Regions from separate parts of the Roseburia yibonii genome, predicted to be linked through region 1. Evidence: predicted binding sites of a transcription regulator. Region 1 holds the regulator's gene; the other holds the start of a gene.
What was found. The regulator HrcA, encoded in region 1, represses chaperone genes, less so after heat shock. The targets are predictions, from matches to a motif close to TGTTAGCACTCNNNNNNNNNGAGTGCTAACA.
Positions count from the first base shown of each region.

Region 2: H8Z76_RS11030 (Hsp20/alpha crystallin family protein) is a predicted target of HrcA. The motif match lies at 3,777-3,807, and genes of this name have one in related genera.

Region 1 covers NZ_JACOQH010000001.1:44,019-56,536, reverse strand. The annotation lists gene H8Z76_RS00265 (RpnC/YadD family protein) at 1-921, shown strand, start outside; gene lepA (translation elongation factor 4) at 973-2,787, shown strand; gene hemW (radical SAM family heme chaperone HemW) at 2,790-3,953, shown strand; gene H8Z76_RS00250 (hypothetical protein) at 4,018-4,605, shown strand; gene hrcA (heat-inducible transcriptional repressor HrcA) at 4,788-5,834, shown strand; gene grpE (nucleotide exchange factor GrpE) at 5,853-6,470, shown strand; gene dnaK (molecular chaperone DnaK) at 6,526-8,403, shown strand; gene dnaJ (molecular chaperone DnaJ) at 8,608-9,783, shown strand; gene H8Z76_RS00225 (J domain-containing protein) at 9,950-10,462, shown strand; gene prmA (50S ribosomal protein L11 methyltransferase) at 10,613-11,566, shown strand; gene H8Z76_RS00215 (16S rRNA (uracil(1498)-N(3))-methyltransferase) at 11,582-12,340, shown strand; gene H8Z76_RS00210 (cysteine desulfurase family protein) at 12,340-12,518, shown strand, end outside.
Region 2 covers NZ_JACOQH010000008.1:97,325-109,842, forward strand. The annotation lists gene H8Z76_RS11010 (sodium-dependent transporter) at 1-122, opposite strand, end outside; gene H8Z76_RS11015 (MATE family efflux transporter) at 354-1,679, opposite strand; gene H8Z76_RS11020 (MarR family winged helix-turn-helix transcriptional regulator) at 1,684-2,118, opposite strand; gene H8Z76_RS11025 (hypothetical protein) at 2,266-2,928, opposite strand; gene H8Z76_RS11030 (Hsp20/alpha crystallin family protein) at 3,184-3,621, opposite strand; gene H8Z76_RS11035 (TetR/AcrR family transcriptional regulator) at 3,837-4,643, opposite strand; gene H8Z76_RS11040 (hypothetical protein) at 4,772-4,924, shown strand; gene H8Z76_RS11045 (hypothetical protein) at 5,095-6,042, opposite strand; gene H8Z76_RS11050 (Crp/Fnr family transcriptional regulator) at 6,146-6,814, opposite strand; gene hcp (hydroxylamine reductase) at 6,922-8,556, shown strand; gene H8Z76_RS11060 (MATE family efflux transporter) at 8,612-9,979, opposite strand; gene H8Z76_RS11065 (gamma-glutamyl-gamma-aminobutyrate hydrolase family protein) at 10,050-10,766, opposite strand; gene metE (5-methyltetrahydropteroyltriglutamate--homocysteine S-methyltransferase) at 10,892-12,518, opposite strand, start outside.

The DNA of each region.
Region 1 (12,518 bases):
TACACCGATCTGGAGGCGCTTACCGTCGTGACACTGGAAAACGCTATTTACATGAACATGAAAAATGATCTGGCGGTCGTCATGGATTTTTACATGGATCTGTATGAGCATCAGAGCACCTATAATCCGAATATTCCGCTTCGCAACCTGCATTATGTGGCAAGGGAGCTGCGCAGCTGGAGCGGTGGTCGGACAATTTATGGGAGACAGCTCGTAAAGATACCGACACCTCGCTTTTTCGTGTTCTATAACGGAAGGGATATGCAGCCGGAGCGGCAGGTGTTAAAGTTGTCCGACGCGTTCATGAACCCGGAGGAAGATCCGGCACTGGAATTAAAAGTTGTGATGTTAAATATCAACCTCGGCAGGAATAAAGAACTGATGGAACAGTGCCATACGCTGCTTGAATACGCGCAGTTTGTTGACCGGCTCAGAACCTGTGAAAAGAGCATGGGACGGGAAGAAGCGGTGAAGCATACGGTGGATACCTGCATCAGGGAAGGGATCCTGCGGGATTTCCTGTTAAAATACAGGGAGGAGGCCATAGAGATGTGTATCTTTGAATATGATGAGGAAGAGACCCTGCGTCAGCTGGGACAGCAGAGCTATGAGGAAGGCGTAGCAGCCGGGATTGAGCAGGGCAGAACAGAAGGAGTGACGATCGGAATCGAGCGTGGCAGAGAAGAAGGCAGGCTTGTCGGGGAAGAACAGCTGCTTTTTCGACAGATCTGTACAAAACTGAAAAAAGGAAAAACGTCGGAGATGATCGCGCAGGAACTGGAAGAAGATCTTTCACCGATACGATCCATCTGCGAGGCGGCAGAAGAATTTGCGCCGGAGTATGACTGGAAAGCAGTTTATGAAAAATGGAAAGGTGAGCCTTTCTGTGACAACAAAAATCAGTTGAAGAAACCGCTCTGATGCATTATAATAAACCCATTGAATTGCAGTTAGACGGAGGAATAGAGATAAATGTCACATATCGATCAGAGTAAAATCAGAAACTTTTGCATCATTGCACATATTGACCATGGAAAGTCCACGCTGGCGGACCGCATCATTGAGATGACCGGAACACTGACCAGCCGTGAAATGCAGTCGCAGGTACTTGATAATATGGATCTGGAGAGAGAACGTGGAATTACGATCAAATCGCAGGCGGTGCGCATTATTTATAAAGCAAAAGACGGAGAAGAGTATATCTTTAATCTGATCGATACCCCGGGGCATGTCGATTTTAACTATGAGGTGTCGCGAAGCCTTGCGGCGTGTGATGGAGCAATCCTTGTGGTAGATGCGGCACAGGGGGTAGAGGCACAGACACTTGCAAATGTCTATCTGGCGCTTGATCATGACCTGGATGTGCTTCCGGTCATCAACAAGATCGATCTTCCGAGCGCACAGCCGGATGAGGTTGCGCAGGAGATCGAGGATGTCATTGGTATAGAGGCGATGGATGCACCGCGTATCTCTGCAAAGACAGGTTTAAATATCGAAGATGTTTTAGAACAGATCGTAACGAGGATCCCGGCACCACAGGGAGATCCGGAGGCACCGCTCAAGGCACTGATCTTTGATGCAATCTATGATTCCTATAAGGGCGTGATTGTATTTTGCCGGATCATGGAGGGCTGTGTAAAGGTCGGCACAACGATAAAGCTGATGGCGACAGGCGCGATGGATGAAGTGACGGAAGTGGGCTATTTCGGAGCCGGTCAGTTTATCCCGTGTGAGGAATTGAGTGCTGGAATGGTAGGCTATATCTGTGCGGGGATCAAGAATGTGCGTGAGACACGCGTGGGTGATACGGTGACGGAAGCAGACCGGCCGTGTGCGGAGGCACTTCCTGGCTATAAAAAAGTAAATCCGATGGTTTACTGCGGACTTTATCCGGCAGACAGCGCAAAATACCCGGATCTTCGGGATGCACTCGAGAAACTTCAGATCAATGACGCGGCTTTGCAGTATGAACCGGAGACATCGGTCGCACTTGGATTTGGTTTCCGGTGTGGCTTTTTGGGACTGCTTCATTTAGAGATCATCCAGGAGCGGCTGGAGCGTGAGTTTAATCTGGATCTTGTTACAACGGCACCGGGTGTTATCTACAAGATCCATAAGACGGACGGAGAAGTGATCGAGCTGACAAATCCATCCAATCTGCCGGATCCGTCTGAGATCGAATATATGGAAGAACCGATGGTGAGTGCGGAGATCATGGTGACCAGTGAGTACATTGGAGCGATCATGGATCTGTGTCAGGAGCGCCGCGGTGTTTATATCAGTATGGAATATATTGAAAAAACGCGTGCACTGATCAAATATGATCTGCCGTTAAATGAGATCATCTATGATTTCTTTGATGCGTTAAAATCCCGTTCCAGAGGATATGCGTCCTTTGATTATGAAATGAAGGGCTATGTGCGCTCCGAACTCGTGAAGCTGGATATTCTGGTCAATAAGGAAGAAGTGGATGCGCTTTCCTTTATCGTATTTAAGGACAGTGCGTATGAGCGCGGAAGAAAGATGTGCGAAAAATTAAAAGAAGAGATTCCGAGACATCTTTTTGAAATTCCGATCCAGGCAGCAGTTGGTGGAAAGATCATTGCACGTGAAACGATCAAGGCAATGCGCAAAGACGTGCTTGCCAAGTGTTACGGTGGTGATATTTCCAGAAAGAAGAAGCTGCTCGAAAAGCAGAAAGAAGGAAAGAAGCGGATGCGCCAGGTCGGCAATGTAGAAATTCCGCAGGAAGCATTCATGAGTGTGCTGAAATTAGACGAGGAATAAAAATGGCAGACAAGTCGTTGGAATTATATGTGCATATTCCGTTTTGTGTCCGAAAATGTGAGTATTGTGATTTTCTGTCCGCACCGGCCGGTGCGGACACGCAGCAGGAATATGTGCGGAATCTGCTGCTTGAAATAGAACAAAAAGGCGTTCGCTGTACGGATTATGAGGTGACAACCATATTTTTCGGCGGTGGAACGCCTTCTATATTAAAAGCGGGCTGGATCGCGGATATCCTAAATGCGATACACCGGAATTTTAAAGTGCGTAAGGATGCGGAAATAGCAATAGAATGCAATCCGGGGACACTTACGTTTGAAAAACTTTCTATATATAAGAGTGCAGGCATCAACCGGATCAGTGTTGGACTGCAGTCGGCTTCGGATGCGGAATTAAGGGAACTTGGCAGGATCCATACCTATGAGGACTTTTTAAAAAGCTATGATCTGATCCGCAAAAAAGGATTTTCAAATGTTAATATCGATCTGATGGCGGCACTTCCCGGACAGACATTAAAAAGTTATGAGCAGACCCTGCGGCGGGTGCTTGCGCTCAAACCGGAGCATATTTCGGCGTACAGCCTGATCATAGAGGAGGGAACGCCCTTCTATGAGAAGTATGAGGCGGATGAGCTGCTGCGTGAGAAGGGTGAGAAGCCGCAGATGCTTCCATCGGAGGAAACAGAACGCCTGATGTATGAGCGGACGAAGGAACTGCTTTTGGCGCATGGTTATGAGCGCTATGAGATTTCCAATTATGCGAGAAGGGGATATGCGTGCCGGCACAACATCGGTTACTGGCGTAGAGAGAATTATCTTGGATTTGGACTGGGAAGCGCTTCCCTGCTAGAAAATGAACGCTTCCATAATACAACGGATCTCACGGACTATCTTGGCGGAGATTATCTGGCGTACGAGCAGGAAAAGCTGGACAAAAAGAGCCAGATGGAAGAGTTTATGTTTCTCGGACTCCGTATGACCGATGGGATTTCGACAGAATGTTTTCGACAGACATTCGGGCTTACGGTGGAACTTGTCTACGGACCGGTGTTAGAGCAGCAGATCGCGGATCAGCTTTTGAGAAAAGAGGATGGGCGGATCTTCCTGACAGAGCGCGGGCTGGATGTCAGTAATTATGTGATGGCACAGTTTTTGCTCGATAAGTAGCAGTTGCAAACGGGATGGAAAAACAGTATGATAAGTACAAACAATAAAAGGAGGACTTGGAATTATGGATGGAAATTATACAAACGGGGGACAGCCATATCCAGGGGGAGATCCACAGTGGGATAACAAACAGTGGAATAACGGACAGTGGCAGGGGCAGCAGCAGTACTGGCAGGGCGGAAATCCGCAGTGGCAGGCACCGCAGCCGAAAAGTCAGGTGAAAGATGTTTTCTGTAATCTGCTGCTTGTGATCTTTATTCTGCAGATCGTGGTTTCGCTTGTCATGTTAAATGATATTTTGTCAGTGATGCAGTTTTCCGGATACTATAACGGAGCATACCCGGAACTGCTTTATTCCGGCGGGTATGTGGCGTGCAGCGTGATCGCGTTTGCGCTCTCGATCGCGATGATCGTATTTTTGGTACTTGACATTGTAAAGATTAACAAGGCTGGCTACAAGATTACCGGACTGATCCTGTTCGCGATCTTTTTACGCCCGGGGTATTACATATGGCGTGCCTATATATTAGGAAGAAAGAAAACATTTCCGATCATTTATACGGTGATCTATTCCTTACTGGTTGCAGGAAGTGTGATCTACAGTGTCGTCGGGATCTTCCGGATGGTCTTTGACATGGCAGCATATTATTAAGAAAAAGGAAAAAGAGGATTGGTGTGGGTGATTCCCATGCGGATCCTCTTTGTTTTTGAAAAAAATTGAAATAGGTGTTGACAAAGAAAATGTATGGTGCTATCTTAAATACATAGAAATTAGCACTCCAAACAAGTGAGTGCTAACAAAACAAAAAGATATCAGGAATCGGAAGTGAGAACATGGAAGACAACGGATTAGATGAACGGAAAACCAAAATTTTAAATGCGATTATCAAGAATTATCTGGAGACCGGAGAACCGGTGGGATCCCGGACAATTTCCAAATATACCGATTTAAATTTGAGTTCGGCAACGATCCGCAATGAAATGTCTGATCTGGAAGAACTGGGCTATATCTTACAGCCGCATACTTCGGCAGGCAGAATTCCTTCCGATAAAGGATACCGGTTTTATGTCGATCATCTGATGGAGGAAAAGGACAAAGAAGTGGCGGATATGAAAGCATTCGTCATCGAGCATACGGAAAAGATGGATCAGGTGCTGCAGCAGGTAGCAAAGCTGTTAGCCGTGAATACAAACTATGCGACAATGATCACTTCCCCACAGACACATCACAGCAAGGTGAAGTTTTTACAGCTTTCGAATGTGGATGAACATAATATTCTGGTGGTTGTAGTATTGGAAGGCAATCTGGTAAAGAATAAGATTATCCCGGTCGATGAGCCGATCGACAATGAGCAGATGTTAAAGCTGAATATGCTGTTAAATACCAACCTTACCGGATTTTCCATGGAAGAGATCAATATTGGAACGATCGCTTTACTAAAGGAAAAAGCAGGAATCCACAGCAAGCTGATCGGCAGTGTACTGGATGCGGTTGCCGAGGCGATCAATGAAGGCGAGGATTTGGAAATATATACCAGCGGGGCAACGAACATCTTAAAATACCCGGAACTCAGTGATTCCGGAAATGCAAGTGAGCTGCTTAACGCATTTGAAGAAAAAGATCAGCTGGTCAGCCTGGTTACAGAGAACCTCGCGGAAGACGAGGAACAGACAGGAATCCAGGTTTATATAGGAAATGAGGCACCGATTCAGACCATGAAGGACTGCAGTGTGGTGACAGCAACGTATGAATTGGGCGAAGGCGTGAAGGGAACGATCGGAATCATCGGACCCAAGCGTATGGATTATGAGAACGTCATGAGCAATCTGAAGAATCTGAAGGCACAGCTGGATGGAATCTTGGATCGCAGAAAGAAGTAGGAGAAAGGGGCTAACAAAGTGTCAGATAAGAAAAAAGAGGAAGAAGTATTAGAAGAGGTTTTGGAAGATCTCGAAAAAGATGCCGCAGATCAGGCTGAGAAAAAGAAAGATACTTCAAAAGATAAAGAAGAACCGAAGAAAGAGGAAAAAGCCGAAAAGACAGAAAAAAAGAGCGGCTTTAAGAAAAAGGAAAAGAAAGACAAAAAGGATGAGAAGATCGAGGAACTGACCGATCAGGTGAAACGCCAGATGGCGGAATTTGATAACTTCCGTAAGCGGACGGAAAAAGAAAAAACACAGATGTTCGAGACGGGCGCGAAAAGCGTGATCGAAAAGATTCTTCCGGTCATTGATAATTTTGAAAGAGGACTTGCAGCTGTTCCGGAAGACGAAAAAGACAGTGCTTTCGTTGACGGAATGGATAAAGTATATCGTCAGATGCTCACAGAGCTTGACGCGATCGGCGTAAAACCGATCGAAGCAGTTGGCAAGGAGTTTGATCCGGAATTCCACAATGCAGTCATGCAGGTGGAAAGTGAAGAATACGATTCCGGAATTGTGGCTCAGGAATTACAAAAGGGTTACATTTACCATGACTCAGTCGTAAGACACAGCATGGTAGCAGTAGTACAGTAACAGGCAGGAAACAAACATTCAAAATAAAGAATATATTTAATCAGGAGGCTTTATTATGAGTAAAATAATTGGTATTGACTTAGGAACAACAAACAGCTGTGTAGCAGTTATGGAAGGTGGAAAACCTACCGTTATCGCAAACCAGGAAGGCGCAAGAACAACACCTTCTATCGTGGCTTTTACCAAGACAGGAGAAAGACTGGTTGGTGAGCCGGCAAAACGTCAGGCAGTTACCAATGCAGAAAAGACCATTTCTTCTATCAAGAGACACATGGGTACGGATTACAAGAAAGAGATCGAAGGAAAACAGTATTCTCCGCAGCAGATCTCCGCAATGATCTTACAGAAATTAAAAGCGGATGCGGAAGGATACCTTGGAGAAAAAGTTTCAGAAGCAGTCATCACAGTACCGGCTTACTTCAATGACGCACAGCGTCAGGCAACCAAAGACGCAGGTAAGATCGCAGGTCTTGATGTAAAACGTATCATCAACGAGCCGACCGCAGCAGCGCTTGCTTATGGCCTTGACAATGAAAAAGAGCAGAAGATCATGGTATACGATTTAGGTGGTGGTACATTCGATGTATCTATCATTGAGATCGGTGACGGCGTTATCGAAGTATTATCTACAAACGGTGATACACATCTTGGTGGTGATGATTTTGATAACCGTATCACACAGTGGATGATCGATGAATTCAAGAAAGCAGAAGGCGTTGATCTTTCCGGTGACAAGATGGCAATGCAGCGTCTGAAAGAAGCTGCAGAGAAAGCAAAGAAAGAGCTTTCTTCCGCAACAACAACAAACATCAACCTTCCGTTCATTACAGCTACTGCTGAAGGACCGAAGCATTTTGATATGAACCTTACCAGAGCAAAATTTGATGAACTGACACATGATCTGGTAGAAAAGACAGCAATCCCGGTACAGAACGCAATGAAAGATGCAGGACTTACCAATGCGGATCTTGGCCAGGTACTCTTAGTTGGTGGTTCTACCCGTATCCCGGCTGTACAGGATAAGGTAAGACAGATCACAGGCAAAGAGCCGAGCAAATCCTTGAACCCGGATGAATGTGTAGCAATCGGTGCATCCATTCAGGGTGGTAAACTTGCAGGTGATGCAGGCGCAGGCGATATCTTACTTCTGGATGTTACTCCGCTTTCTCTTTCCATCGAGACTATGGGTGGCATTGCAACCAGACTGATCGAGAGAAATACTACGATCCCGACCAAGAAGAGCCAGATCTTCTCTACTGCAGCCGATAACCAGACTGCCGTTGATATCAACGTAGTACAGGGTGAAAGACAGTTCGCGAGAGACAACAAGTCCTTAGGACAGTTCCGTCTGGATGGTATCCCGCCAGCACGTCGTGGTGTTCCGCAGATCGAAGTTACATTTGATATCGATGCCAACGGTATCGTAAATGTATCCGCAAAGGATCTTGGAACCGGAAAAGAACAGCATATTACCATTACAGCAGGTTCTAATATGTCCGATGAAGATATCGATAAGGCAGTAAAAGAAGCAGCTGAATTTGAAGCACAGGATAAGAAGAGAAAAGAAGCGATCGACACCAGAAATGATGCAGACGCATTTGTATTCCAGACCCAGGAAGCACTGGATCAGGTAGGCGCAAATCTGGATCCGGCTGACAAATCTGCAGTAGAAGCAGACCTGAAAGCATTGAAGGATCTGGTAGAAGCAAATCCGCAGCCGGAAAACATGACAGATGCACAGATCGCAGATATGAAGGCAGCAAAAGAAAAACTGACAGAGTCTGCACAGAAAGTATTTGCAAAGATGTATGAGCAGGCACAGGCAGCACAGGGCGGTCAGACAGCAGGACCGGACATGGGTGCAAACGCAGGCGCAGCAGGTGCAGGCAATGCAGATGATGATGTAGTAGATGCTGATTACAAAGAAGTTTAATTAGACAGCGAAGCAAAATACCGGAGATTCGGTATGAATGCCGCCGCGGATGCGGATGGCGCAAGCCAGGAAGCATGCCTGGAACAGAAAAGTTTCAGGCATGCTTGTTTGGATTGTTATATAGATCTTTACAGCCGGATGAGGCCGCAAAGATCTATGTGACAATAATCAGGCTGTCTATATATAAAGAAGAGGGAATTGAAAATGGCTGAACAGAAAAGAGATTATTATGAAGTGCTCGGTGTAGACCGAAACGCGGATGAAGCAACAATTAAAAAAGCATATCGTGTTCTGGCGAAGAAGTATCATCCGGATGCGAACCCGGGGGATAAAGAGGCAGAAAAGAAATTTAAAGAGGCTTCTGAGGCATATGCAGTTTTAAGCGATGCGGAGAAGAGAAAACAGTATGATCAGTTCGGTCATGCGGCGTTTGATGGCAGTGCAGGCGGAGGAGCAGGCGGATTTGATTTCTCCGGTATGGATATGGGAGATATCTTTGGAGACATTTTCGGAGACTTCTTTGGCGGTGGAAGCAGAAGCCGGAGAGCAAACAACGGACCGATGAAAGGCGCGAATATCCGCACCAGTATCCGGATCACATTTGAGGAAGCAGTTTTTGGATGCGAAAAAGAAATTGAACTGGTTTTAAAAGATGAGTGTAAGACCTGTCATGGAAGTGGTGCAAAGCCCGGAACTTCCAAAGAAACCTGCCCGAAATGCGGCGGTAAAGGAAAAGTGGTATACAGCCAGCAGTCACTGTTTGGTATGGTGCAGAATGTACAGAGCTGCCCGGATTGTAACGGAACCGGTCAGATCATTAAGGAGAAGTGTCCGGACTGCCGCGGAACCGGATATATCGCGAGCAAAAAGAAGATACAGGTATCTATCCCGGCGGGTATTGATGACGGACAGAGCGTAAGGATCCGTGAAAAAGGGGAACCGGGTGTAAATGGTGGACCGCGTGGAGATCTTCTGGTGGAAGTTGTGGTGTCCAGACATCCGATCTTCCAGAGACAGGATATGAATATTTACTCCACGGCACCGATCTCATTTGCACAGGCAGCGCTCGGTGGAGAGGTTCGTATCAACACCGTAGACGGAGATGTGCTCTACGAGGTAAAACCGGGTACCCAGACTGATACCAAGATCCGGCTGAAAGGAAAAGGTGTTCCGTCACTGCGTAACAAGGCAGTTCGTGGTGATCAGTATGTCACGCTGGTTGTACAGGTGCCGACCGGATTGAATGAAGCAGCAAAAGAAGCGCTGCGCGCATTTGACGAACAGACCGGACAGACGTTAAAGAAGCAGGGAACAGCGGAAGCGAAACCGAAGAAAAAAGGATTTAAAGACAAAATAAAAGAAGCATTTGATGAAATGTAAATAAAAAGCGAGAAAGGCAGTGCGGTAAGGGCATTGCCTTTTTGCTTTACAGTCCGGTAAAATTTGGAAATGGAGTTGACTTCCTCTTTAAGTAGTTGTAAACTTTGTATCAGTGAATGGTTTATTTCGGTTGCAAAGGAGTGTTTGTCAAAAAGGGGTAAAAACCATGGAACAGAGCAAAACAACACGAAAGAAAACAGAAGAGGGAACAGAGCGAAGCATTCTTTCCATAGAGGAGGCAGAAGTATTAAGGCATTCTTTAGAGAGGAAAGAGCGCGAGCTGAAAAGAGGGCAGAGGCAGCTTGAACTCGACAGAAAGCGGTTGCAGCGGGAAAGTGAATCGGAACGCGCCAGGCTTGCGAGAGAGAATCAGCTGTTTGCCATGAAGTGGAGTCTTCTGGAAGAGGAAGTAAAGAGGCTTGCGGATGAAAAGCAGCAGGTGGAAAAGCAGAAGATCTTTTATGAGCAGATCAATGAATTTGAACGCAGATCATCCTCCTCAGGAGCTACGATCCGCGGGGAGATGTTTTTTGCCGGAGTCACCAGTGAGCTGGCACTGAAAAAGCGATACAAGGATCTGATCAAGATCTATCATCCGGATAACATTTCGGGAGATACCAATACCATACAGGAGATCAACCGGGAATATGACGAGTTGAAAGACAGACTGGAAGGCTAGGCCGCGGCAGTATATGTTACTGCCGCGGTTTTCTCTTGTGTGTGGGAAAAACGGGGCAGTTGCAACCGAAAACAAACTGTGTTATGATATAAAACAAGTATGCCTTCTATAATAGAAGGTAAAATTGCAGACGGAGCAAAAGGTGAAAAAATGAAATGGAATAAATTTACGATTGAAACGACAACACAGGCAGAGGATTTTGTCAGTGCGATGTTAAATGACCTTGGCATTGAGGGAATTGAAATTGAAGACAACATACCGCTGACGGAGGAAGAACAGAAGGGGATGTTTATTGACTTCCCGCCGGAACTTCCGGAAGATGACGGGACAAGCAGAGTTAGCTTTTATCTGGAAGAACAGGAAGACGCGAAGGAAATTCTGCGAAAAGTCATGCTGGGTCTGGAGGAACAGCGGCAGTTTGTGGATGTCGGAGCCGGAACGATCTCATCCAGCCAGACCGAAGATGTTGACTGGATCAATAACTGGAAGAAATTTTTCCAGTCCTTCTACATTGATGATATTTTGATCAAACCGACCTGGGAAGCGTTAAAAGAAGAAGATAAGGACAAGTTCCTGATCGAGATTGACCCGGGTGTGTCCTTTGGAACCGGAAAACATGAGACAACACAGCTTTGTATCCGGCAGCTCCGCAAATACTTGAAGAAGGGTGACCGGGTACTGGATGTCGGCTGTGGAAGCGGGATTCTCTCGATTGTTGCGATGAAACTCGGTGCGTCCCATGTGGTTGGAACAGATCTGGATGAGAACTGCATGACTTCGACTTATGAAAATATGGAAGTGAACCATCTGCCAAAAGAAATGGGTGAGTTTTATGTGGGAAATCTCATCGATGATGTGGCACTGCAGGAAAAGGTCGGGACGGAAGTCTATGATATCGTGGTTGCGAATATTTTAGCGGATGTTATCATTCCGATGGCACCGGTGATCCCTGCGCGGTTAAAAAAAGGCGGCGTGTTCATTACATCCGGGATCATTGATTTTAAAGAGAATGAAGTAAAGGAAGCCATTGAAAAAGCAGGACTTACCGTGCTTGAGATCAATCATCAGGGTGAGTGGGTAAATATTACCGCACAGAAGAATTAGATCCAGGAGAAAGAAATGTATCAGTTTTTTGTAGAAGATGCGCAGATCGGAAAAGAGTTTATTACGATCACCGGATCGGATGTCAATCATATAAAAAATGTCCTTCGGATGAAGCCGGGGGAAAAGATCCGTGTCAGCAACCAGCAGGGAAAAGATTACTACTGTGAGATTCTGGAACTCGGGGATGATTTTGTACAGGCAGATATTTTAGATTCCGAGGCGGCGGGAACAGAGCTCGGTGCAAAGATATTTCTGTTTCAGGCACTGCCGAAGGGCGACCGAATGGAAACCGTGATCCAAAAGGCGGTAGAGCTCGGAGTGTACGAGATCATTCCGGTTGCGATGAAATACTGCGTGGTGAAGCTGGACGCAAAGAAAGCGGAGAACAAGAAAAAACGCTGGCAGGCGATCGCGGAGAGCGCGGCAAAGCAGTCCAAGCGGAGCCGGATACCGGTAGTACATGAGGTGATGGATTTTGCCTCGGCAGTGGAATACGCAAAAAACTGTCAGGTGAATCTGGTTCCCTATGAAAATGAACGTGGTATGGTGGCAACGCGGGAAGCACTGGATTCCTTACATGCGAAGGATTCTATCAGTGTGATGATCGGACCGGAGGGCGGTTTTTCCGAGGAGGAGATCGAAAAAGTGCGCACGGAGCATATGCAGGTGATCTCACTGGGAAAACGCATTCTGCGTACCGATACAGCGGCGATCGCCACGCTGTCACTTTTGATGCTGGAACTTGAAATGATGGAGGCTAAACAGGAAAAATGATGGAAGCATATCTGGACAATTCAGCGACAACGCGGTGCTCAGACCGGGCATTTGCGCTGATGCAAAAGGTTCTTCTTGAGGATTACGGGAATCCGTCCTCGCTGCATATGAAAGGTGTGGAGGCGGAACGCTATGTGAAAGCGGCAAGAGAAAAGATCGCAAAGACACTGAAAGTGAC
Region 2 (12,518 bases), on a different contig from region 1:
AGTCCCCCGCCGTCTTTTGCCGCCAGATACGGAAACCTCCACAGATTTCCTACTCCTACGGCGCTCCCTGCTGCTGCAAAGACAAACCCGATCTGTCCGCTGAACCCGTTTTTTTGTTTCATGTCTATTCCCCTCTCCTGTTTCTTTCCCTCTATTATAAGAGTTTTTATACGGGAATGTCGACACTTTCGTTAAAATTTTATCGTTCTATTTTCCTCATATGCCAAAAAATAGATCACAAATATCTTCTTACATCTTTTTATATTCCCGGTGCCATAATTCTGGCTAGTGAACGTCACTGCTGCATGCCAGTGGTATGGAAAAAAGGATCAGCTTTCCCGCCAATCCTCCATTTAGCATATCCATTTCTTTCTGTTCCAGATCACCACAGACAGAATAACCGCCACATAATCGGTAAGCGCCTGTCCGTAGATCACGCCGTTTAATCCCGCCACTGCATTCAAAAGATAGAGCACCGGGATCAGAAGCAGCCCCTGTCTTAAAACAGAGAGGATCGTTGCCGGAAGCGCGTTCCCGGTTGACTGCAGGCAGTTCATGTTCACAAACAGGATCCCGATGAATGGGCCGGACAGCATGTATGCCACCAACATCTTTACCCCGTAATAGATAATGTCCGCGTCATTGATAAACAGGCGGATGATCGTTTCCCGGAACACAAAGAACAACGCCGTGGCAAGGATCCCGACGATCAGACAGCATTTCTTGGTGAAGCGGTCAACCGCGATAAAACGTTCCCGGTTCCCCGCGCCGTAATTATAGCCAAGCAGCGGCTGAACACCGTTTGCCAGTCCGAGCTGTAAAAACGTGATAAACATATTCGCCTTAAAGACGATCCCGATCGCCGCCACCGGCGCATTGCCGTATGCCACCAGGATCTGATTTAAAATGATCGTGGAAACACTCATGAGCACGGAAAAGATCGCTGTCGGAAATCCGGTCACGCATACTCCGGTCAAAATACCGTCTCCGCATTTGAAATCCTTCGGCGCGATGGAAAGACATCTGCTCTTTTTCATAAAATACCAGAGATAATAAAGACAGGCGAGGATATTTCCGATCGTCGTTGCGATCGCGGCACCCGCCGCTCCCATACCAAATCCGCTGATGAATACCGGATCGAGCACGATGTTTGCGATCGTTCCGATCATACTGCCGATCATTGCCTCCCTGCTCGCGCCATCCGCGCGGACAACAAAGCTTGCCGCCGCCGACCAGATGATAAACGGCGCGCCATAAGAAATATGAAGCGTGTAACCCCGCGCAAACGCATAGGTCTGTGCATCCGCCCCAAACAGCGTCAAAAGCGGGCACATAAACAAAAGCAGCGAAGCGGCAAACACGATCCCGACGAAAAAGGACGCATAAGCCACAAACGCCGACGCGTTCTTCGCGCGTTCTTCTTTTTTCTCTCCCATCGCCATGGATGCCACTGCGCTTCCGCCCATGCCAAACATATTGGCGAATGCCATAAAAAGAATAAAGATCGGGTTGGTCAGGCTGACCGCCGCCACCTGAAGCGGATCATTCGTCTGCCCCACAAAGAACGTATCCGCCATATTATAAACAACCGTCACCAGACTGCTGATCACACTCGGGATCGCCATCTTTGCCACCGCTTTTGATACCTTAAGACTGCCCATAAGTTCCTTTTGTTCCATAGATCTATCCTTCCTTTCCCGCTGCATCCAGGTTTTTTAACATTTGCTCCGTGATCCGCAGAAATTCCTTCTGTTCCGACGCACTGATCCCTTTCAGTAAAAGCTGTTCGGATTCCTCGATCTCCGTGCGCAGTGCCTCCCGGATCGTCTCTGCCTTCTCCGTAAACACGATCTTTTTATAGCGGGCATCCTGCTTTTCCGCTTCGCGCCGGATCAGCCCTTTTTTCTCCAAATTCTTTAATGCCTCGGTCGCCGTGGACGGCCGCAGCCCGAATTCTTCTTCGATCTCTTTTTGATATACCGAGTGGCTTCCCGATTCCACGATAATATAATCCAAAATATTGCCCTGCGCCCCGGTAATCCCAAGGGACTCCTGGATCGCGCGCGAACGCCTGCGCAGCCGGTTTGAGATCCGGTTTATCATTTTTCCTGTCTGCATATTTTTTCTCCTTTAATAGTTCGGTTCCTAAGTATTTTAAGACGGTATTTCTGAAATGTCAAGAAAAGACTCTGAAACCTTTTTTGTCTCAGAGTCTTCTTCCTGCTGTCTTGCTTTTTCCTGTTTGATTTTTACCATGTGTTCCGGTCACGCTTTCTGATCAAACGTCTGCCTTGTTTCCAGATAATCCGGCAGCACTGCCTGTGCTTCTTTATTTTCCGCTTTTACCGCACGATATTCCCGCCAGTAGACCGCATAAAATTCCTGCGATTTTTCCTGCTCCTTCGGTGTCAGTCCATACCCCCATCCCACTCCGGTATTACTGAGCACCAGCGTTCCCTGATAAGAGATATCCGCTCCATATCCGCCGGTCGATAAAATGGGCTGATTTAATACGCCTCCCCCGCCAAGCGGCGTCAGCTTTTCTGCCAGGTTCCCTTTTCCTTTGCTTTCCTGAAGGAAATCAAGCAGCGTCAGTTCTCCGATCGGCTTATTTCCCTTTTTTTCTTTTCCCTTTTGCATGACGGTTTTCGCCTGCTGATAAAGCAGTTTCCGGTTTGGTGCAACATCCGAAAGATACTCCGCCCGAAGTGTAAGTACCTGTCTTGATATGGCATCCGACTCCGCCTTATTTTCCGTCTTCGCCGCTTTCTGTGCCAGATTTTTGATCTCGCTTACAAACTGCTCCTTTGTTTTGGAAGATTTCCCGGCTGAAGGAATGTAAGACCAGTTTGGTTCACCCGTCGCTGTCCATGTGACCAGTTTGTCACCCGTCCGATTCATTTTATGTTCCATCGAGATGCGATTCATAATCCGTTTCCTTTCCTGTTTTTTCTCTCTGTATATAGAATATATCGGCTGTTTTTTCACATAAGAAAAGACCTGCGACAAAATCGCAGATCTTTTCGTTTATCCTTAATGATGTTTTTTTGCACTGTGTGCTTCTCTTGCTTCCGCAACAGCCTCATGATCCGCTATGTTGATCTTTGAAACTGCCTTTTTCTTTTTCAACGGATGTTTTGGATTTTTATCCATGTGAATCGCCTCTTTTCAAATCTGTGCAGTTTAACCTTCTATTGCTATATAGCGTTTCTCCGGGACGGCCTTCTTGTCTTCTTTCGGAACATCCAGTGTCAAAATACCGTTTTCGTATTTCGCGTGGATATCCTGCTCGGTAAGGCTTTCGCCTACATAAAAGCTGCGGCTCATGCTGCCCGCGTAACGTTCACGTCTGATGTATCTGTTTTCTTTATCTTTCTCATCCTTGTCGAGTCCCTTCTCGGCACTGATGGTCAGATATCCGTCATTCAGTTCCAGCTTGATCTCGTCTTTCTTAAAGCCCGGGAGATCAATCGCTACTTCGTAACCCTGATCCGTTTCCTTCACATCAGTCTTCATCATATTTTTCGCATGTTTCCCGTACAATGTCTTATCAATATCCGGGAACGAAAAATCCATCCAGTCATCAAATAAGTTCTCTCCAAAAATACTAGGCATCAACATAAGTCATTCCTCCTTTTATCGACAATCATGTGTGCCATGAATGTAAAACCATATGAAAACTGTAAACCCCATCCGCGCTCCTGCACGTCCGGTGAAACTCCGGAAGTCTTTCTTTCGATCCCCTTCCTTTGTTCTAGTTACGTTATAGCACTGTTTATTAGCACTGTCAAGACGTGAGTGCTAATTTTTTGTGAATTTTGTGTGAACGCTGTATTTTACCATTTTTCCATCCTTCCATCCGCCAGGATCCTCACACAGGTTCCCTCATTGATCTCCTTCTGATAGAGCATCGCGTCCGGTTCCATCCGCTCGATCTTTTCTCCGTCCTCCGATTCTAAATATACTTTTGCCATCGGTTCTGCCCCGTCCGGTCTCCCCTCGCATCCGAAATCCGGCTCATCTATTCTCACCACACGGTATACCGGCACATTCTCACACGACTCATCCTGCCACATCATCTGATGCAGTGACCGGTAGAATTTCTTGAAATAGATGCTCACATCCACATCCGGGCGGTTCTTTAAAATCCACTCAAACGAGGTCATTACAAAAGACGCGTACAACGACGAATAATAGTCCGTCTCAAGTTCGGTTCCCGGTCTTTGTTCTATATAATAAGCAAAAAACGCGTTCTTTAAACAGTGACGCATATCATCATACAGATGGATCTCCTCCTCATGAATGGAAAAAAGCGCAAGCAGCGCATCCCCTTCCTCATAGAAATCCCGGTAAAACAACTGAATGCTCTGTGAAAGATGTTCCAACGCCGCTTCATCCGGCAGTGCGTCCCCGAAACGTTCCCGCAGACATTTTTCAAATTTCTGAAAAAAACGTCCGCACAAAAGTTCCGCCAGTTCGTATTTGTCCCGGTAATGGCGGTAAAAAGTTGTCCGGTTGATCCCTGCCGCATCCAGAATGTCCTGCACTGTGATCTTTGGAAAACTTTTTTCCTGCAAAAGCTGTATAAATTTTCCCTCTATCTTTTCCCGCGTCTTTTTCGTCCGCAGCCCGTTTTTATTCATAACCTTCCGATCTCCTTTTTGATCTGTGGCCACTTTTGCAACAAAAAACAAATTTTTGTTGATTGAAGCAGGCTCTCATCTTTTTTATGATACATACGAAAAGAAAAAAAGAAAAGAGGGAATTTATTATGACAATGAAAGAACTTGCGTGGCTGATGCCGTTACTCTTTATCCTGCATGATATGGAAGCGATCGTACTTGGCATGGCGAACTTAAAACTGCTGCACCGGCATGCACACAGCTTTTCTGATCTCATCGATCACGTTTTTGCACATAAATAAAGTGTGCGCTTACCGCACACTTTCGCGTGCGAGCGGTATGTTCAACATAAACTTCATCTCCGCGAGCTGCGCATCCCCGCGGAGCGTTTTTAAATCATAGGACGGAATTTCCTATGATTTAAAAATAAGGGGCTGCCGTAAACGGCAGTCCCCTCACAGATCCGTGCATCTTATTCATAAGTGCTCATCGAGATCGCGGTCACGCCCATGTCATCAAAAACCGTGATCTTTAAATAATAGGTATAATCTACATTGTAGTTGTAAGTCACATAACCATATTCATCCGCTTCATAAATGTCATCACACGGCCCGAATGCTGCCTCGACCTCCTCACGGGTACTGCCGATGCCAATACCGTCCGCGATCTCCATATACGGATAATCATCCACCTGTGTAAAACCACTGCAGGTGTCTAACTGAATACTCCAGATATCGCAGTCCAAAATATCTTTTGCCGTGTCACTGGTATTGATAAATCCTACCCACACCATGAGATCCTCGTCATACGCCGGATTGGTGAGTTCGATCGTATCATAGGTCTTATCACCCGGATTTAAAACATATCCGTCCGAATAACCATATTCCGCAAGGTCAAAGCTCCATCCGTTTTCTTCCAGTTCCTGATAAGATGCCGGAAGCGCGTAGTAAGCTCCGTCAAGCATAAACTCCATATCGCTCCAGTCATCGGAGAGCAGTCCGGCACTGCCGCTGCTTTGTACCGCATCTATCGTATGATCGTCGGTATCCGCGCCAAGATCGACCGTATCGTGCGTTCCATAAGAAGAACCATGGGAAGATCCGTGTGAGGAACCATGGGAAGATCCATGGGAAGATCCGTAGGATGCGACATATTCGCTGTCATCTTCCTCAGTCGCCAGTTCCATGTCGATCTGCTCGGTATCTTCCTCCTTTTTATCCTTATCTTTATCCTTATCTTTTGAATTTGAATGCCAGTCTTCACTGTCGTCCTCGTCCCACTCCTTATCGATCCAGGACTCCTCTTTTTCTTTCTCCGCGGAAACTGTCTGACCGGCTCCCGCGCTCTTTCCACAACCCATGCTTCCCACTGCTGCCAGTGTCATCATCATTACCATAATCGCAATTTTCTTATTTTTCATTTCTTTTTTCTCCCTTAAAATTTTTCACGCGTGTTGCTGTCTTTTCACATATAATACCCGTGATTTTCCATTAAGGTTTCAGAAACAGAAAAATTTTTCTTTTTTACAGCTCCGGTGTCTTCAAAATGCAAAAATGATTCCGCTCGACGCGAATGAGCCCCTCCTTCTGCATCTTTCCAAGTTCCTTGGACAGCGCCGACCGATCCACACTCAGATAATCGGCTAACTGCTGTCTGTTATAGGAAATATCAAATTCACTGCCCGCATGCTGCATGGATTCATACGAAAGATAGGATAGCAGCCGCCCCCGGATGGATTTTGACGAGGTATTAAAAATCCTTCTCGACAGACGCAGATTTTTCCGTGCGGAAACGGAGAGCAGATTCTTAAGCAGCTTCTGATGATAGCTACAGGCGTTCGGACAGATCTGAAGCATTTTCGTGACATCCAAAAACAGGATCCCCGCCGGCTCCTGCGCGGTCACATTGACCATCAGCCGTTCCCCCGGCACACAGGCGTAGGATTCCGCAAAGATCCTCCCCTCGCCGACCTTGTCCAAGACACTGCAGTTTCCCCACGCATCCACATTTTCGATCAGGACACTGCCCGAGAGCACCAGCCCGATCTCGGTCGTAACATCCCCTGCACAGTAGATGGTCTCTCCTTTTTTATAGTTCCGCTCGACCGCCTTTAAGCAGGTGAGCATCTGCTTTATCTCCTCTTCTGTCGTCCCCGCGAACAGCGGTGTCCGCGCGAGTTTAAAATAATTCATAAATTTTTCTCCTTTTGTTGTTTTAACAACATATTTATTGTTTGGATCATATTATACTGCGTTTGAAAAGTCAAGAACACATCAAATCAATCAGGAGGATTTTCATTATGGAATATAAGATGTTTTGCTATCAGTGTCAGGAAACTGCCGGATGCACAGGCTGTACCCAGGCGGGTGTCTGTGGAAAGAAACCGGATCTGGCTGCCATGCAGGATCTGCTCATTTATGTGACCAAAGGCATTTCCGCTGTGACCACCGCACTGCGCAAAGAGGGCAAGGCGGTTGCCGCGTCCACCGATCACAGGATCAGCGTAAACCTGTTTACCACGATCACCAATGCAAATTTTGACAAGGAAGCCATCGTATTACGCATTCGCGAAACTCTGGCCTTAAAAGAAGAACTGCTCACACAGCTTTCTGACACCACCGTTCTCCCGGACGCGGCGTTCTGGAATGGAAAAGAGTCGGAATACGAGACAAAAGCCGCTGCCGTCGGTGTCCTTGCGACCAAAGATGAGGACATCCGCAGTCTGCGCGAACTGATCACCTACGGATTAAAAGGTCTCTCCGCCTACTCCAAGCATGCGAACGCCCTGTTAAAATCGGATCCAGAGACCGATGCCTTTTTACAGCGCGCACTCGCTGCCACGCTTGACGACTCTCTTTCTGTGGACGACCTCATCGCACTCACACTCGAAGCCGGAAAATACGGTGTGGACGGCATGGCACTTTTAGATGAAGCAAACACAAGCGCCTACGGCAATCCTGAGATCACAAAGGTAAACATTGGCGTAAGAAATAACCCGGCTATCCTGATCTCCGGTCATGACCTGAAAGATCTTGAAATGCTCTTAGATCAGACAAACGGAACCGGCGTGGACGTCTACACCCATTCCGAGATGCTTCCTGCCCACTACTATCCGGCATTCAAAAAATATCCGCACTTTGCCGGAAACTACGGAAATGCCTGGTGGAAACAGACGGAAGAATTTGAGCGTTTCCATGGTCCGATCTTAATGACCACCAACTGTATCGTACCGCCGAAGGCCAGCTATAAAGACCGCCTCTATACCACAGGCGCCGCCGGATATCCGGGCTGTAAACACATCTGCGGCGGCATCGGAGAGACCAAGGATTTTTCCGAACTGATCGAACACGCAAAACGCACCGCGCCACCGGAAGAAATCGAGCACGGTGAGATCATCGGCGGATTTGCGCACAATCAGGTACTCGCGCTTGCCGATCAGATCGTTGATGCCGTAAAATCCGGCGCCATCAAAAAATTTGTCGTCATGGCAGGCTGTGACGGCAGAGCGAAATCCAGAAATTACTACACGGATTTTGCAAAAGCACTTCCAAAAGATGCCGTCATTCTGACTGCCGGATGCGCAAAATACAAATACAATAAATTGGATCTCGGCGATATCAACGGTATTCCGCGCGTACTGGATGCCGGACAGTGCAATGACTCCTACTCCCTCGCTGTCATCGCCTTAAAATTAAAAGAGGTATTCGGGCTCTCCGATATCAATGAACTGCCGATCGTCTACAATATTTCCTGGTATGAACAGAAAGCCGTCATTGTACTGCTCTCCCTGCTCTACCTCGGCGTGAAAAACATTCACCTCGGACCGACACTTCCTGCATTCTTATCCCCGAATGTGGCAAAAGTTCTGGTGGAAAACTTCGGGATCGCCGGTATCGGAACCGTAGAAGATGATTTAAAACTCTTCTTTGCGTAACTACAAAAAAATCCACACCCTGCCAAAAACACAGGATGTGGATTTTTTCTGTTCTTTATTCCTGCCGCATTTTTTTCAGTGCCCTCTTAAACTCACTCGTAAAGAGAATTGAGGTAAAAAGGATCGCGAAAAAATCGGCTGCCGGCTCCGCGAGATATACCGCCATCGCCCGGTTCTCCGGGAAAAGCCGCGGCATCAGATAAATAAGCGGTATGAGCAGAATAAATTTTCGCATGACCGCGACCACAATGGAATCCAGCGCTTTGCCAAGCGAGGTAAACGTCATCTGGCAGGCAAGCTGTATGCCGAACAGCCCAAGACACGCCAGATAGATCCGAAGCGCCGGTTTTGTATAGGCGAGCAGTGTCGGGTCTGCCGTAAAAAGCCCTGCAAACACCTGCGGAAATATCATCACAAGCAGCCAGAGCGTAACGGAATAACATAAGTTACATTTTAACAGCAGGCGGAACGCCGCTTTAACACGATCCGCGTTTTTCGCGCCGTAATTGTAGCTGATGATCGGCTGCGCGCCCTGTCCCAAGCCCTGTAACGGCAGCATTGCGAACTGCATCACACTCGTTAAGATCGTCATGGCTCCGACCGCGATATCCCCGCCATATCTTGCAAGCGAAGAATTAAAGCAAAACGAGATCACGCTCTCGCTTGCCTGCATGGTAAATGTCGCGAGCCCGAGCGCAAGCACCGGCAGCACGATTCCATTTTCCATTTTCATATACTTTCTTTTTATTTTTAAATGTGTCGATTCCCCGCACAGGAAAGTGCAAACCCACAGGCAGGACAATGCCTGGGACACGATCGTTGCGAGTGCCGCGCCGCGGACTCCCATATGGAATAAAAAGATAAAGACCGGATCCAGCAAAATATTGGCGATCGCCCCGATCAGTACGGAAAACATTCCCTCCTTCGCGAAGCCCTGTGCCGTGATGAACGCATTCATTCCAAGCGTCACCTGCACAAAGACCGTGCCAAGCGCGTACAGGTTCATATAACTTGTCGCATAGCCGATCGTATTTTCACTGGCACCAAATAGTAACAGCACCGGACGGCTATAGACAAGCAGTACCACCGTTAAGATAACGGAGATGATGATCTGAAGCGTCAGACAGTTCCCGAGTGTCTTTTCCGCAGACTCTTTGTCTCCCTTTCCCATAAAGATCGATGCCCTCGGTGCCCCGCCGGATGCCGCGAAAGCCGCAAAGGCAGTCACGATCATGATAAGCGGCATGCAGACGCCAACCCCGGTCAGTGCAAGCACGCCGTCTCCCGGTATGTGGCCGATGTATATACGATCCACAATATTATAAAGCATGTTTATGATCTGGGCGGCTACGGTTGGCAGCGCTAACCGGCGTAACAACGATCCGATTGGTTCAGTTCCTAAAAAATCACGGTTATCAGACATAGATCTTCCCCCATATTACGTTCTTTTTTTCTGCACATCCGAGTATACACCATTTTTCAAAGAAAAAGTACTATTTTTTACACGCATCCACAAATGCCTGAAAAATCTTTTTCGCATCCGCGTCCTTCCGGTACAGGAATTCCGGATGCCACTGCACGCCCCAGACAAAGGTACGGTCTTTCCGGCATACCGCCTCCACAAGCCCGTCCTCAGAAACCGCCATGACAGAAAGTTTATCTCCCACAGTGCGCACTGCCTGATGATGATAGCTGTTTACCCCGAGTTTTTCTTTCTTTAACAGGTCATACAGTGGGCTGTCTGATTTTATGTCAACCTCATGCACCGCACGGTCATACGGCGCACACATATGGTGTTCCACTCCTGTCTGATATTCACTCGGAAGATCCTGATAGAGCGTTCCGCCCTCTGCCACATTGATAAACTGGATGCCACGGCAGATACCAAGCACCGGCTTATCCTCCAAAACTGCCCGCTCATAGATCCACGGCTCGATCATATCCCGCATCCTGCAGGGTTCGCCGCAGTTTTTATTTCGTTCTTCCCCATACAGCGCCGGGTCTATGTCATGGCCTCCGGTCAGCAGATATCCGTCTATCTGTGCGTCAAGCGTTTCGTAATCCGCCCTTTCTGCTGTAAGCGGCAGGATAACGGGAATCGAACCCGCCTCCTTTAACCCTTCCAGATAACCGGGAAGCATCCAGATACTCTCTTTCGTTTCATCATAGAGCGGGCAGACTCCGATGACCGGCTTTTTTTGTTTCTCCATAGATCTCGCAATCCTTTTTTCTCATTGCATTCCCAAACGGTCAAAAAAGGGAGACGCTGCCTGCCGCATCGTCTCCCTTGACTTTTCTCTATTATCTTACCCAATACATCACGGAAAAGCAATCTTTATTTTGTTTCGAGTTCCCCACGAACGATCTTTGCCGCCGCGACCAGGTTCTTTAAGCTCGCCTCGGTCTCCGGAATTCCTCTGGTCTTCAGTCCGCAGTCCGGATTTACCCAGAGTTTGTCAGGATCGATCTTTGCAAGCATTTTCCTTAATGCATCCACGATCTCATCCACGGAAGGCACACGCGGAGAATGGATGTCATAAACACCCGGTCCCACCTCTGTCTCAAAGTGAGCCGCATTTAACGCATCGATGATCGTAAGATTGGAGCGGGATGCCTCAAAGGAGATCACGTCCGCATCCATGTTATCGATGTCTTGTACGATCTCATTGAATTCACTGTAGCACATATGGGTATGGATCTGTGTCTCCGGTCTGATCTTTCCTGCACAGAGACGGAATGCCGGGATCGCCCAGTCCAGATATTCGCTGTACCACTCTGCTCTGCGGATCGGAAGTTTTTCCTTGAGTGCCGCCTCATCGATCTGGATGACACGGATCCCTGCCGCTTCCAGATCACACACTTCATCACGGATCGAGATTCCAATCTGATAAGCCATCTCTTTTAAGGAAACATCCTCACGCGGGAATGACCAGTTTAAGATCGTGACCGGACCGGTCAGCATACCCTTTACCGGACGGCTGGTCAGGCTCTGTGCATACTCGGAATAGCTTACGGTGATCGGACGGATGCGCTTTACATCACCGAAAATGATCGGCGGCTTTACGCATCTGGTTCCATAGGACTGCACCCATGCCTTTTCCGTGAAAACATAGCCTGCAAGGTTCTCACCAAAGAACTCAACCATGTCGTTTCGCTCATATTCTCCATGTACAAGTACATCAATATCAAGATCTTCCTGCAATTTGATACAGTCTTTGATAAACGCAAATACCTGCTTATCGTAGGCAGCCTTGTCGATCTCGCCCTTGCGGTAGCTGCTGCGGTTTCTCTTTACTTCCCTGGTCTGCGGGAAAGAACCGATCGTTGTTGTCGGAAGTAACGGAAGCCCGAACTCCTCTTTCTGCAGCTTTTCACGTTCGCTTCTTGCCATCTCGCGGTGGAAATCTTCTTCCTTTAACGCGGCAACCGCATCCTGTACTCCCCTGTCAAGATAAAGCCGCTCGTCCGCAAACAGCGCCTGATTCTTTTTATAACTCTCGGAGTTCTCCGGTTCTGCTTCTTCTGTGAGCACTGCGAGTTCGGAAAGCTCTGTCAGTTTTTCCTTTGCGAACGCAAAATGCTTTTTCACATCCTCTTCCAGCTTTGTCTCGTTTTCCAGGGTGTACGGAACATGGAGCAGAGAGCAGGAAGTTGCGATCACAACCTGCTTTGCGATATTCTTGATCGTCAAAAGTAACTCCAGTGTCTTTTTATAATCACACTTCCAGATATTTTTTCCGTTTACCACACCCGCAAATAAAATCTTATCTGCCGGGAAACCGTATTTCTCCAAAAGCGCAAGTGTCTGTTTTCCTTCAAGGAAATCCAGTCCAAGTCCGTCAAACGGAAGTCCGGTCAGTTCTTCATAGCAGTCACGCACATCCCCGAAATAGGTCTGGAGCAGAACTTTTACCTTTCCCTTGCTCTTTAAGATATCCGTGTAGAGTGAGACGAACAGTGCG